Regions from separate parts of the Kitasatospora sp. NPDC088264 genome, predicted to be linked through region 1. Evidence: predicted binding sites of a transcription regulator. Region 1 holds the regulator's gene; the other holds the start of a gene.

Region 1 (5,558 bases):
GCGTCGTGCCGGCCCTCGACGTAGATCCGCGACTCGCGGGCGACCCGGGCCCGGGCGCCGGGGACGGCGACGGAGCCGGAGGCGGTGCGGCCCGGCGTACGGGAGGGGGCGGGGCCGGCCGGGCGCACCAGGGTGACCGTCCGGCCCTCCAGCAGGAAGCCGCGCGGCACCAGCGGGAACACCCGGAGCTTGCCGAAGCGGTCCTCCAGGGTGACGGTGAAGCCCTCGGCGGTCTTCTCGCAGCGCACCACCGCGCCGCAGAAGCCGGTGACGGCCTCCTCCACCACCAGGTCCCGTTCGGCGGTCACCTCCGGGGCGGGTTGCTGCTTCTTCCACGGCGGGGTCAGGTCGGGTCCGTACTGGCGGCTGCGCATGAAAGCGACTATACGGACGGACCGTCAGAGGCCCGGCGCGCCCCAGACCGGGAACCAGCGGCTGAGGTCCTTCTCCAGCCGCAGGTCGTTCCCGAGCATCGCGTTGACCTGGAGCTCCAGCGGGCTGTTGCGCCGCTCCCCGCCGCCGGGCATCGGGGCGAAGGGGTAGAAGGTGCCGCGCTTGTAGAGGTAGACCAGGGCCAGCGACTGCCCGTCCGGGTTGCGGAAGCCGACCAGCGAGCAGAGCAGCTGCGGCCCGAAGCCGTTCGCCTCCAGCTCGCTGTTGACCGCGTGCAGGTCGTTGACCAGGTCCGGCAGTTCCTCGGGGGTGTGCCGGGCGAGCAGCCAGGAGTAGCCGTAGCCGTCCTTGGAGGCCTCCACCGGGACGCCGCCGCGCTCGGTGTCGGCGTCGAGCAGCGCCCGTACCTGCTGTTCGACCTGACCGAAGGCCGCGCCCTCGACGGCGGCGAAGCAGACCGAGCCGAGCCCGGTGGGGGTGAACCCGGCCCCGGCCTCCAGGGTGAGGGCGGCGGACGGGACGCCGAACAGCTGGTCGAGGTCGGGCTTGACGGGCTTGGTGCGCCCGAACAGGGTGTCCAGGATTCCCACGGCGGTCCTTTCGGAGGAGGGAGTCGGGAGGGCGGCAGGGGGGCGGGGCCTCAGCGGCCGAGCTGCTCGGAGATCTTCGCCAGCTGCTCCAGGCGCTTCTCCAGCGTCGGGTGGGTGGAGAACAGCTGGGAGGCGGTCTCCCGGGCGCTCAGCGCGGGGGCGAAGTAGAAGGCGTTGTAGGGCTGCGCCTGGCGCAGGTCCTTGCTGGGGATGGCGGCGATCTGGCCGGTGACCTTGGTGAGCGCGGAGGCGAGGGCGCTGGGCCGGCCGGTGAGCTGGGCGGCGGCGCGGTCGGCGGCGAGTTCCCGGTAGCGGGACAGGAGCCGGGTGAGCAGGAAGCTGATGGCGTAGACGACCATCGACACCAGCGGGATGATCAGGGCGACGATGGCCGCGTTCTGGTCGTTGTTGTTGCGGTTGCCGCCCATGAACCCGCCGTACATGGCGATCCGGGTCATGGCCCCGGCGAGGACGCCGAGGAAGCCGGCGATGGTCATCACCGCGACGTCCCGGTGGGCGACGTGGGACAGCTCGTGGGCGAGGACGCCCTCCAGTTCCTCGGGCTCCAGCCGTCGCAGCAGGCCGGTGGTGACGCACACCACGGCGTTCTGCGGGTTGCGGCCGGTGGCGAAGGCGTTCGGCATGTCGTTGTCGGCGACCGCCACCCGGGGTTTGGGCATGTCGGCCAGCGCGCAGAGCCGGTCGATGGTGCCGTGCAGTTGCGGGTACTGCTCAGGGGTCACCTGGTGGGCGCCCATCGCCCGTTCGGTGATCTTGTCGCTGAACCAGAACTGGGCCACGAACAGCCCGCCGGAGATCAGGACGATCAGTGGCCAGGCGCCGCGCAGCAGCACGATCAGCAGACCGGTGAAACCGACGTACAGCAGCCCGATCACGAACATCGTCACGACCATGCGGCCGGTCAGACCGCGGTCGGGCGCGAAACGGGTGTGCTGGCCCGAGCTCGACATTGCTTGCTCCTCCATTCGCCGTCGTCTTCGATGCTGCCACCCGGACGGCCCCGCGGCACCACCCCCGCGCCGGGAACTGCGGGCAGGATCACTCCGGCCGGGCCGTTCCTGCCGTTGGGCCCGGGCCTTACACTGGCAGGTACGGTTTTGGCACTCGCAGGTTCAGAGTGCCAAAGCGGGTGCCGGAGCCGGGATCCTCCCGGAGCGGGCAGCAGCATGCGTGACACGAACGGACAACGTGCGAAGACGGAGGTGTGTGCCCCATGGCCGGTGAGGTTCGCCAGCTGGACGACCGCAAGCTCGCCGTGCTCCGCGCGATCGTCCAGGACTACGTGGGCACCGAGGAGCCGGTCGGCTCCAAGGCCCTGGTGGAGCGGCACAACCTCGGAGTCTCCCCGGCGACCGTCCGCAACGACATGGCGGCGCTGGAGGAGGAGGGCTACATCCACCAGCCGCACACCAGCGCCGGGCGCATCCCCACCGACAAGGGGTACCGCCTGTTCGTCGACAAGCTCGCCGAGGTCAAGCCGATGAGCGCCCCCGAGCGCCGGGCGATCCGGCACTTCCTGGACGGCGCCGTCGACCTGGACGACGTGGTCATGCGGACGGTGCGGCTGCTCGCCCAGCTCACCCGACAGGTCGCGGTGGTGCAGTACCCCTCGCTGTCGCGGTCCACCGTCCGGCACATCGAGCTGGTGGCGCTGGCCCCGACCAAGGTGATGCTGGTCCTGATCACCAACACCGGCCGGGTCGAGCAGCGGATGGTCGACTGCCCGGGCCCGGTCGGCGAGACGGTCCTGGCAGACCTGCGGGCCCGGATCAACGCGCGGGCCGTCGGCCAGCGGCTGCCGGACGTGCCGGGGTTCCTGGAGGAGCTCCCGGCGGGTTTCGAGCCGCCGGACCGCCCGACCGTCAGCACGGTCCTGGCGACGCTGTTCGAAGCGCTCGCCGAGCAGAACGAGGAGCGGATCATGCTGGCCGGCACGGCCAACCTGACCCGCTTCGGGCACGACTTCCCCCTGACCATCCAGCCGGTGCTGGAAGCCCTGGAGGAGCAGGTCGTCCTGCTCCGCCTCCTGGGTGAGACGGCGGACGCCGCGATGACGGTCCGGATCGGGCGGGAGATCGCCTACGAGGGGCTGAATTCCACCTCGGTGGTGTCGGTCGGCTACGGTTCGGGCGACGAGAGCGTGGCCAAACTGGGTGTGATCGGTCCGACCCGGATGGACTATCCGGGCACAATGGGGGCGGTGCGTGCGGTGGCGCGGTACGTGGGCCAGATCCTGGCCGAGTCGTAGCACAGGCCGCCGTCGGAACCTCTGACGGCGGTGTCCAGTCGCAGCACTACTACAGGCGGAACAAGCGGAGCATTTGGTGGCCACGGACTACTACGCGGTACTCGGCGTCCGACGGGATGCGGGGCAGGACGAGATCAAGAAGGCCTTCCGGCGCCTGGCACGCGAACTGCACCCGGACGTCAACCCGGACCCGAAGACGCAGGAGCGGTTCAAGGAGATCAACGCCGCTTACGAGGTGCTCTCCGACCCGCAGAAGCGCCAGGTCTACGACCTCGGAGGTGACCCGCTCTCGCCGGGCGGCGGGGGCGCGGGCGGCTTCGGCGCGGGGGCGGCCGGCTTCGGCTTCTCCGACATCATGGACGCCTTCTTCGGCGCCGCGGCCGGCCAGCGCGGCCCGCGCTCGCGCACCCGCCGCGGCCAGGACGCCATGATCCGGCTGGAGATCACCCTGGAGGAGGCCGCCTTCGGCACCACCAAGGAACTCCAGGTCGACACCGCCGTCACCTGCACCACGTGCAGCGGCGAGGGCGCGGCCCCCGGCACCTCCGCGCAGACCTGCGACATGTGTCGCGGCAGGGGCGAGGTCTCCCAGGTCACCCGGTCGTTCCTGGGCCAGGTCATGACCTCCCGTCCCTGCCCGCAGTGCCAGGGCTTCGGCACCGTCGTGCCGACCCCGTGCCCGGAGTGCGCCGGCGACGGCAGGGTCCGCGCCCGGCGCACCCTGACCGTCAAGATCCCGGCCGGTGTCGACAACGGCACCCGGATCCAGCTGGCCGGCGAGGGCGAGGTCGGCCCCGGCGGCGGCCCGGCCGGCGACCTGTACGTCGAGATCGCCGAGACCACCCACACCGTCTTCCAGCGGCGCGGGGACGACCTGCACTGCACCGTCACCATCCCGATGACGGCCGCGTCCCTCGGCACCCAGGTGCCGCTGCAGACCCTGGACGGGCTGGAGGAGGTCGACATCCGGCCCGGCACCCAGTCCGGCCAGTCGATCCCGCTGCACGGCCGCGGCATCACGCACCTGCGCGGCGGCGGCCGGGGCGACCTGATAGTGCATGTCGAGGTGCAGACGCCCACCAAGCTCGACCCCGAGCAGGAGGAGCTGCTGCGCCGGCTCGCGGTGCTGCGCGGCGAGGAGCGGCCGTCCGGCCAGTTCGCGCCGGGCCAGCAGGGCCTGTTCTCGCGCCTCAAGGACGCGTTCAACGGCCGCTAGGCCCTAGGCCGGGGCCGCTACTGGGCCCTGGCCGTCCGCGCGGGGGTGCCGGGTTCTGCCCGGCGCCCCTTTCGCGTTCCCGATCCGCCCCACCCCCGGAGGTTCCCCGCATGACCGCCCCCGTCTTCGTCGTCGAGACCGAGCGGATCGCCGCCGCCGCGCCCGGCTCCGTGGTGCGCCTCGACGGGCCGGAGGGGCGGCACGCGGCCGCGGTGAGGCGGCTGGCGGCGGGCGAGGCGGTGACCCTCGCCGACGGGCTGGGCCTCGGGGTGGACGGGACGGTCGCCGCGGTGCTCGGCAAGGACGCGATCGACGTCACGGTGGCCGCCGTCCGCCGGGAGCCCGAGCCGGCGCCGCGGATCGTCGTCGTCCAGGCGCTGCCCAAGGGCGACCGCGGCGAGCTCGCGGTGGAGACCATGACCGAGGTCGGCGTGGACGTGATCGTCCCGTGGGCCGCCTCGCGCTGCATCACGCAGTGGAAGGGCGACCGGGGCGCCAAGGCGCTCGCCAAGTGGCGGGCCACCGCCCGGGAGGCCGGCAAGCAGTCCCGCCGGCTGCGCTTCCCCGAGGTGCGCGAGCCGGCGACCACCCGGCAGCTGGCGCCGCTGCTGGCCGGGGCCGCGTTCGCCGCCGTGCTGCACGAGGAGGGCGCCGAGCCGCTGGCGCTGGCCGCGCTGCCCGCGGCCGGGGACGTGGTGCTGGTGGTCGGCCCGGAGGGCGGGGTCTCCCCGGAGGAGCTGGCCGCGTTCGCCGAGGCGGGTGCCGGGCCGTACCGGCTGGGCCCCTCGGTGCTGCGCACCTCCACCGCCGGGGTGGCCGCCGGCGCCCTGCTGCTGGGGCGCACCGGCCGCTGGTCGTAGCCGGCGCCCGTGCGGTCGGAGTCTGCCCGAACCGGCCCGCGCCGTGCGCGCACGTGCCTACGCTGACCGCGTGACGGAACCCCTGAGCACCTCTGCGGGCGCCTACCTGCGCCACCCCCATCTGCACGGTGACCTGGTCACCTTCGTCGCCGAGGACGACGTCTGGCTGGCCCCGCTGGACGGTGGCCGGGCCTGGCGGCTGACGGCCGATCACGTGCCCGTCCGGCACC
Region 2 (5,558 bases), on a different contig from region 1:
CTGCATGCCCCGGCCGGAGCGGACCACCAGCGGGGTGTCCACCGACTTCTCCAGGGCCTTCATCTGCTGGCTGATGGCGGGCTGCGTACAGCCCAGCTCGCGGGCGGCGGCGGAGAAGGAGCCGGTGCGGGCGACGGCACGCAGAACGCGCAGGTGACGGGCCTCGATCATGCCTCAGTTATAAGGCAATCTTTGCCAATGGCAAAATTCTGCTGATGATTGAAGCCTCAAACGCCAAACACGCCGGAGGCCCGGCCGCACCCCGAGGGGCGCGGACCGGGCCTCCGGTCGACCGTCAGGCGTCAGTGCGAGTGGCCGTGACCGTGGCCGTGGCCCGCCTCGGCCTCCTCTTCCTTCTTCTCCACCACGAGGGTCTCGGTGGTGAGCAGCAGGGAGGCGATCGAGGCCGCGTTCTCCAGGGCGGAGCGGGTGACCTTGACCGGGTCGATGACGCCGGCCTTCACCAGGTCGCCGTACTCGCCGGTGGCCGCGTTGTAGCCCTGGCCGATCTCCAGCTCGGCGACCTTGGAGGTGATGACGTAGCCCTCCAGGCCGGCGTTCTGGGCGATCCAGCGCAGCGGCTCGTGCAGCGCCTTGCGGACCACCGCGACACCGGTCGCCTCGTCACCCGACAGGCCCAGGCCGCCGTCCAGCACCTTGGCGGCGTGCACCAGGGAGGCGCCGCCACCGGCGACGATGCCCTCCTCGACCGCGGCACGGGTCGCCGAGATGGCGTCCTCCAGGCGGTGCTTGCGCTCCTTCAGCTCCACCTCGGTGGCGGCGCCGACCTTGATGACGCAGACGCCGCCGGCCAGCTTGGCCAGGCGCTCCTGCAGCTTCTCGCGGTCCCAGTCGGAGTCGGTGGCGGCGATCTCACCCTTGATCTGGGCGACGCGGCCGGCCACGGCCTCGGTGTCACCGGCACCGTCGACGACGGTGGTCTCGTCCTTGGTGATGGTCACGCGGCGGGCGGTGCCCAGCACGTCCACGCCGACCTGGTCGAGCTTGAGGCCGACCTCCTCGGAGATGACCGTGCCGCCGGTCAGGGTGGCCAGGTCGCCGAGGATCGCCTTGCGGCGGTCGCCGAAGCCCGGGGCCTTGACGGCGACCGCGTTGAAGGTGCCGCGGATCTTGTTCACCACGAGGGTGGACAGCGCCTCGCCGTCGACGTCCTCGGCGATGATCAGCAGCGGCCGGGAGGCACCGCCCTGGAGGATCTTCTCCAGCAGCGGCAGCAGCTCCTGGATGGAGGAGATCTTGCCCTGGTTGATCAGGATGTACGGGTCCTCCAGGACCGCCTCCTGCCGCTCCGCGTCGGTGACGAAGTACGGCGACAGGTAGCCCTTGTCGAACTGCATGCCCTCGGTGAAGTCCAGCTCCACGCCGAAGGTGTTCGACTCCTCGACGGTGATGACACCGTCCTTGCCGACCTTGTCGATCGCCTCGGCGATCAGCTCGCCGACCTGGGTGTCCTGGGCGGAGAGGGACGCGACGGCGGCGACGTCGTCCTTGCCCTCGATCTCGCGGGCCACCGAGAGCAGGTGCTCGGAGACGGCGGCGACGGCCTTGTCGATGCCCTTCTTCAGGGCGGCCGGGCCGGCACCGGCGGCGACGTTGCGCAGACCCTCGTTGACCAGGGCCTGGGCCAGCACGGTGGCGGTGGTGGTGCCGTCACCCGCGACGTCGTTGGTCTTGGTGGCGACCTCCTTGACGAGCTGCGCGCCAAGGTTCTCGTACGGGTCATCCAGCTCGACCTCACGGGCGATGGTGACACCGTCGTTGGTGATGGTCGGGGCGCCGAACTTCTTGTCGATGACGACGTTGCGGCCCTTGGGGCCGATGGTCACCTTGACGGTGTCGGCCAGCTTGTTGACACCGCGCTCCAGCGAGCGGCGGGCGTCCTCGTTGAACTGCAGGATCTTCGCCATGTTCCCTATTCCCTCGGGGCTTCGGCCGGCCCACCGGCCGCCGGACTACGTGAACCAACAACCACGCCCCGGGCCCCTGTCACTTGGGACACGGATCCGGGGCGGGTCGGAACGACTTACTTCTCGATGATGGCGAGAACGTCGCGGGCGGAAAGAACCAGGTACTCCTCGCCCTGGTACTTCACCTCGGTGCCGCCGTACTTCGAGTACAGGACGATGTCACCGACGGCGACGTCGAGCGGCAGACGCTGGCCGTCCTCGAAGCGGCCCGGGCCGACGGCCAGGACGACGCCCTCCTGGGGCTTCTCCTTGGCGGTGTCCGGGATAACCAGGCCGGAGGCCGTGGTGGTCTCGGCGTCGAGCGGCTGGACCACGATGCGGTCCTCAAGCGGCTTGATGGCAACCTTGCTGCTGGTGGTCACGTCCGAGCTCCCCTTCGGAGATTACGGGGTTTCTAACGGGTAGGAGCGAACCTGTGGGCCTGCCGTCGCGGGGGTCAGGCACACGTCTTCGCGTTAGCACTCCCCCAGTGGGGAGTGCCAAGGACGACCATAGGCCGGTGTTAGCACTCAGTCAACCAGAGTGCCAACGGCGCGCCCGGGCATCCCGAACCGCGGGCGCGGAGCCGTACTCCTGTGCGACCACCCCGCCCCGGGCGGACTCCCGCCGCGAACCGCGACCCCGCCCACCGCGCCGGCCGTCGGAGCCGGTGGGGCCGCCAACCCGCCAGAATGGCCCCGTGGACACCGAGAACCTCCAGCCCCTACTGGCCCCCGAGGGCCAGGCCCTGCTCGCCGAACTGCGCGAGTTCACGCCCGAGGAGGAGCTGGCGCTGGCCACCAGGCTGCGGCGGGAGCACCCGGCCGAGCTGGTGTCGGCGGCCTTCGGGCAGGCCCGGCTGCGGCAGCGGGCGCGGGCGAAGTTCGGGGCGGACGCCGACCTGATGTACTTCACGCCCAACGGCGTCGAGCAGTCCACCCGGCGCAGCGTGGCCGAGTGGCGGGCGCGCCGCTTCGCCGAGCTGGGCGTCCGCCGGCTGGCCGACCTGTGCTGCGGCATCGGCGGGGACGTGCTGGCGCTGGCCAGGGCCGGGATCGAGGTGCTGGCCGTCGACAAGGACCCGGCGGCCTGTGCCGCCACCGCCGCCAACGCGGCCGCGCTGGGCCTGGCCGACCTGGTCCAGGTGCGCTGCGCGGACGTCGCCGAGGTGGACGTCACCGGCTACGACGCGGTGTTCACCGACCCGGCGCGGCGGACGGCGCGCGGCCGGGTGTTCGACCCGGAGGCGTACGCCCCGCCGCTCTCCTGGGCGATCGAGGCCGGCCGCCGGACCCCGATCGGCGCGCTGAAGGTGGCCCCGGGCATCCCGCACGAGGCCGTCCCGGCCGACGCCGAGGCGGAGTGGGTCTCCGACCACGGCGACGTGAAGGAGGCGGTGCTCTGGTTCGGCACCGGGGCCGCCCGCCCGCACCGCGCCACCCTGCTGCCGCAGGCCGCCAGCCTCACCGGCGGCGACCTGCCCGACCCGCCGGCCGGCCCGGTCGGGCGCTACCTGTACGAGCCGGACGGCGCGGTGATCCGGGCCCACCTGGTGGCCGAGGTGGCCGAGCAGGTGGGCGGTCGGCTGATCGACCCGAAGATCGCCTACCTGACCTCGGACCAGCTGGTGGCCACCCCGTACGCGCACGCCTTCGAGCTCACCGACGTGCTGCCGTTCCACATCAAGCGGCTGAAGGCGCTGCTGCGCGAGCGCGGGGTCGGCACGGTGGTGATCAAGAAGCGCGGGATGGCGATCACCCCGGAGGAGCTGCGCCGCCAGCTCAAGCCCTCCGGGCCGAACGCCGTCACGGTGATCCTCAGCCGCACCGACAACGGGCCGCTGATGATGCTCGGCCGACCCGCCTGAGGCGGCTGCGCGGCGGGCGCCCGGACTACGAGGCGGGCGCCTGGATGTAGTCCTCCAGCCGGGCCACCGAGAAGCCCTGCTCCTGGATCCGGGCCAGCAGGTCGCCGAACATCTGGGTCATCGTGGCGCCCTTGAGCTCCTTCGGGCCGCGGAAGTGCGCCAGGATGATGTCGCCGGACTTCAGCTTCTTGTCCGCCGCCTGGTACTGCATGTCGTGGATCTGCATCGACTCGCGCCAGAGCACCATCGCGCGCGGGCCGCACTGCTGGACCGAGTTGTTCAGCGTGGGGGTGTTGGCACCGTCCCCGAACGGCGGGCGGAACAGCAGCGGGGCGGTGCCGTACTGCTGGGTGAGCGCGGACTGCGCGTCGCAGATCTCGGACTTCTGCTTCTCCGCCGGGATCTTGCTCATCACCGGGTGGTCCACGGTGTGGTTCTGGATGTGGTTGCCGAGCGCCTGGAGCGGCTTGAAGTAGCCGTAGTCGTTCTTGACGATGTCCCGGGTCAGGAACATCGAGATCGGCACCTTGAGCTCGGTCAGCATCTCGACGAACTTCGGGTCCTTCTCGGCGCCGTCGTCGATGGTGATGAAGACGACCTTGTCGCTCGTCTTCACCTCGCTGAACACCGGTACGGGGCCGGTCCGTTCGAGCTTGATGGGCTTGTCCGCGGGCGGTGCGGGGGCCGGCGCCAGCGGCTTGAGGTTCCACTTCGCCCAGGCCGCCGGGTCCCCGCCGGCCGGGGCCGGGGTGGTGGGCGTGCCGGCCGGGCTGGTCGGCACGGCGCCTCCGCCGGTGGGCTGGGGCGTGGCCGCCGAGCTGCCGCCGGCCGCCGCCGGGGCGGCGGCGCCCCCGTTGTCGCCGCATCCGGTGGCCAGGGCCAGCAGGGCCAGCGCCCCCACCGCGTACGTCCTGGTCCTGCTCCGACCGTCCCTGTTCACCGCAGCGCGCTCCCGGTTCCCGTCCAGCTTCTTCTCAGCTATGCACGGTAGCGGTCGGGGCGGCGGTTCCCGGACGGGGCCTATTCGACGTGCTCGCTGGTGAAGGACCAGCGGTGCACCGGGCGGCCGAGCAGGTCGGCCGGCGGGTCGGCGACCGGCACCGGCTCGCCGGTCCACCAGGTGATCAGCAGCACGCGTTCGCCGGGCGCGCCGAGCAGCTCGGTGCGGACCAGCCCGGCCGAGCCGCGCACCGACGGCAGCACCACCTCCCGTACCCAGGAGGCGAGTTCGGCCCCACGGCCGGCGGCGGCGCGGGCCTCCCACATCGCGGCGACGGTCACTTGGCGCCACCGGTGAGGGCCTGGTACGCCTGGCCGTGGACGTCGCCGTGCCGGACGTCCGCGGCTGGCACGTGCGCCTCGGTCACCGGCAGCGAGGAGTCGGCGGACAGGTCGAGCGCGGACGGCGTGCGGTCGCGCCACACCATCTCGGAGCCCAGCGCGGCCACCATCGCGCCGTTGTCGGTGCACAGGCCCGGCCGGGGCACCCGCAGCCGGATGCCGGCCCGGTCGCAGCGCTGCTGGGCCATCTCGCGCAGCCGCGAGTTGGCGGCCACCCCGCCGCCGATCATCAGGTGGTCGACGCCGTTGTCCCGGCACGCCTTGACGGCCTTGCGGGTGAGTACGTCGGTGACGGCCTCCTGGAAGGACGCCGCCACGTCGGCGATCGGCACCTCCTCGCCGGCCCGGCGCTTGGCCTCCACCCAGCGGGCGACGGCGGTCTT

What was found. Region 1 encodes HrcA, which represses chaperone genes, less so after heat shock. Its sites were predicted from a motif close to TTNGCACTCNGNNNNNCNGAGTGCNAA; they were not measured.
Region 2: groES (co-chaperone GroES) is a predicted target of HrcA. The motif match lies at 2,491-2,517, and genes of this name have one in related genera.

What each region holds. Positions count from the first base shown of each region.
Region 1 is NZ_JBFBIR010000073.1:16,702-22,259, reverse strand. Features, by position in the region: gene AB0O82_RS34350 (DUF3097 domain-containing protein) at 1-374, opposite strand, end outside; gene AB0O82_RS34345 (hypothetical protein) at 399-983, opposite strand; gene htpX (zinc metalloprotease HtpX) at 1,034-1,954, opposite strand; gene hrcA (heat-inducible transcriptional repressor HrcA) at 2,218-3,252, shown strand; gene dnaJ (molecular chaperone DnaJ) at 3,329-4,468, shown strand; gene AB0O82_RS34325 (16S rRNA (uracil(1498)-N(3))-methyltransferase) at 4,579-5,328, shown strand; gene AB0O82_RS34320 (PDZ domain-containing protein) at 5,399-5,558, shown strand, end outside.
Region 2 is NZ_JBFBIR010000003.1:187,735-193,292, reverse strand. Features, by position in the region: gene AB0O82_RS04540 (LysR family transcriptional regulator) at 1-171, opposite strand, end outside; gene groL (chaperonin GroEL) at 303-1,928, opposite strand; gene groES (co-chaperone GroES) at 2,045-2,350, opposite strand; gene AB0O82_RS04525 (class I SAM-dependent methyltransferase) at 2,668-3,834, shown strand; gene AB0O82_RS04520 (polysaccharide deacetylase family protein) at 3,860-4,774, opposite strand; gene AB0O82_RS04515 (hypothetical protein) at 4,855-5,115, opposite strand; gene tsaD (tRNA (adenosine(37)-N6)-threonylcarbamoyltransferase complex transferase subunit TsaD) at 5,112-5,558, opposite strand, start outside.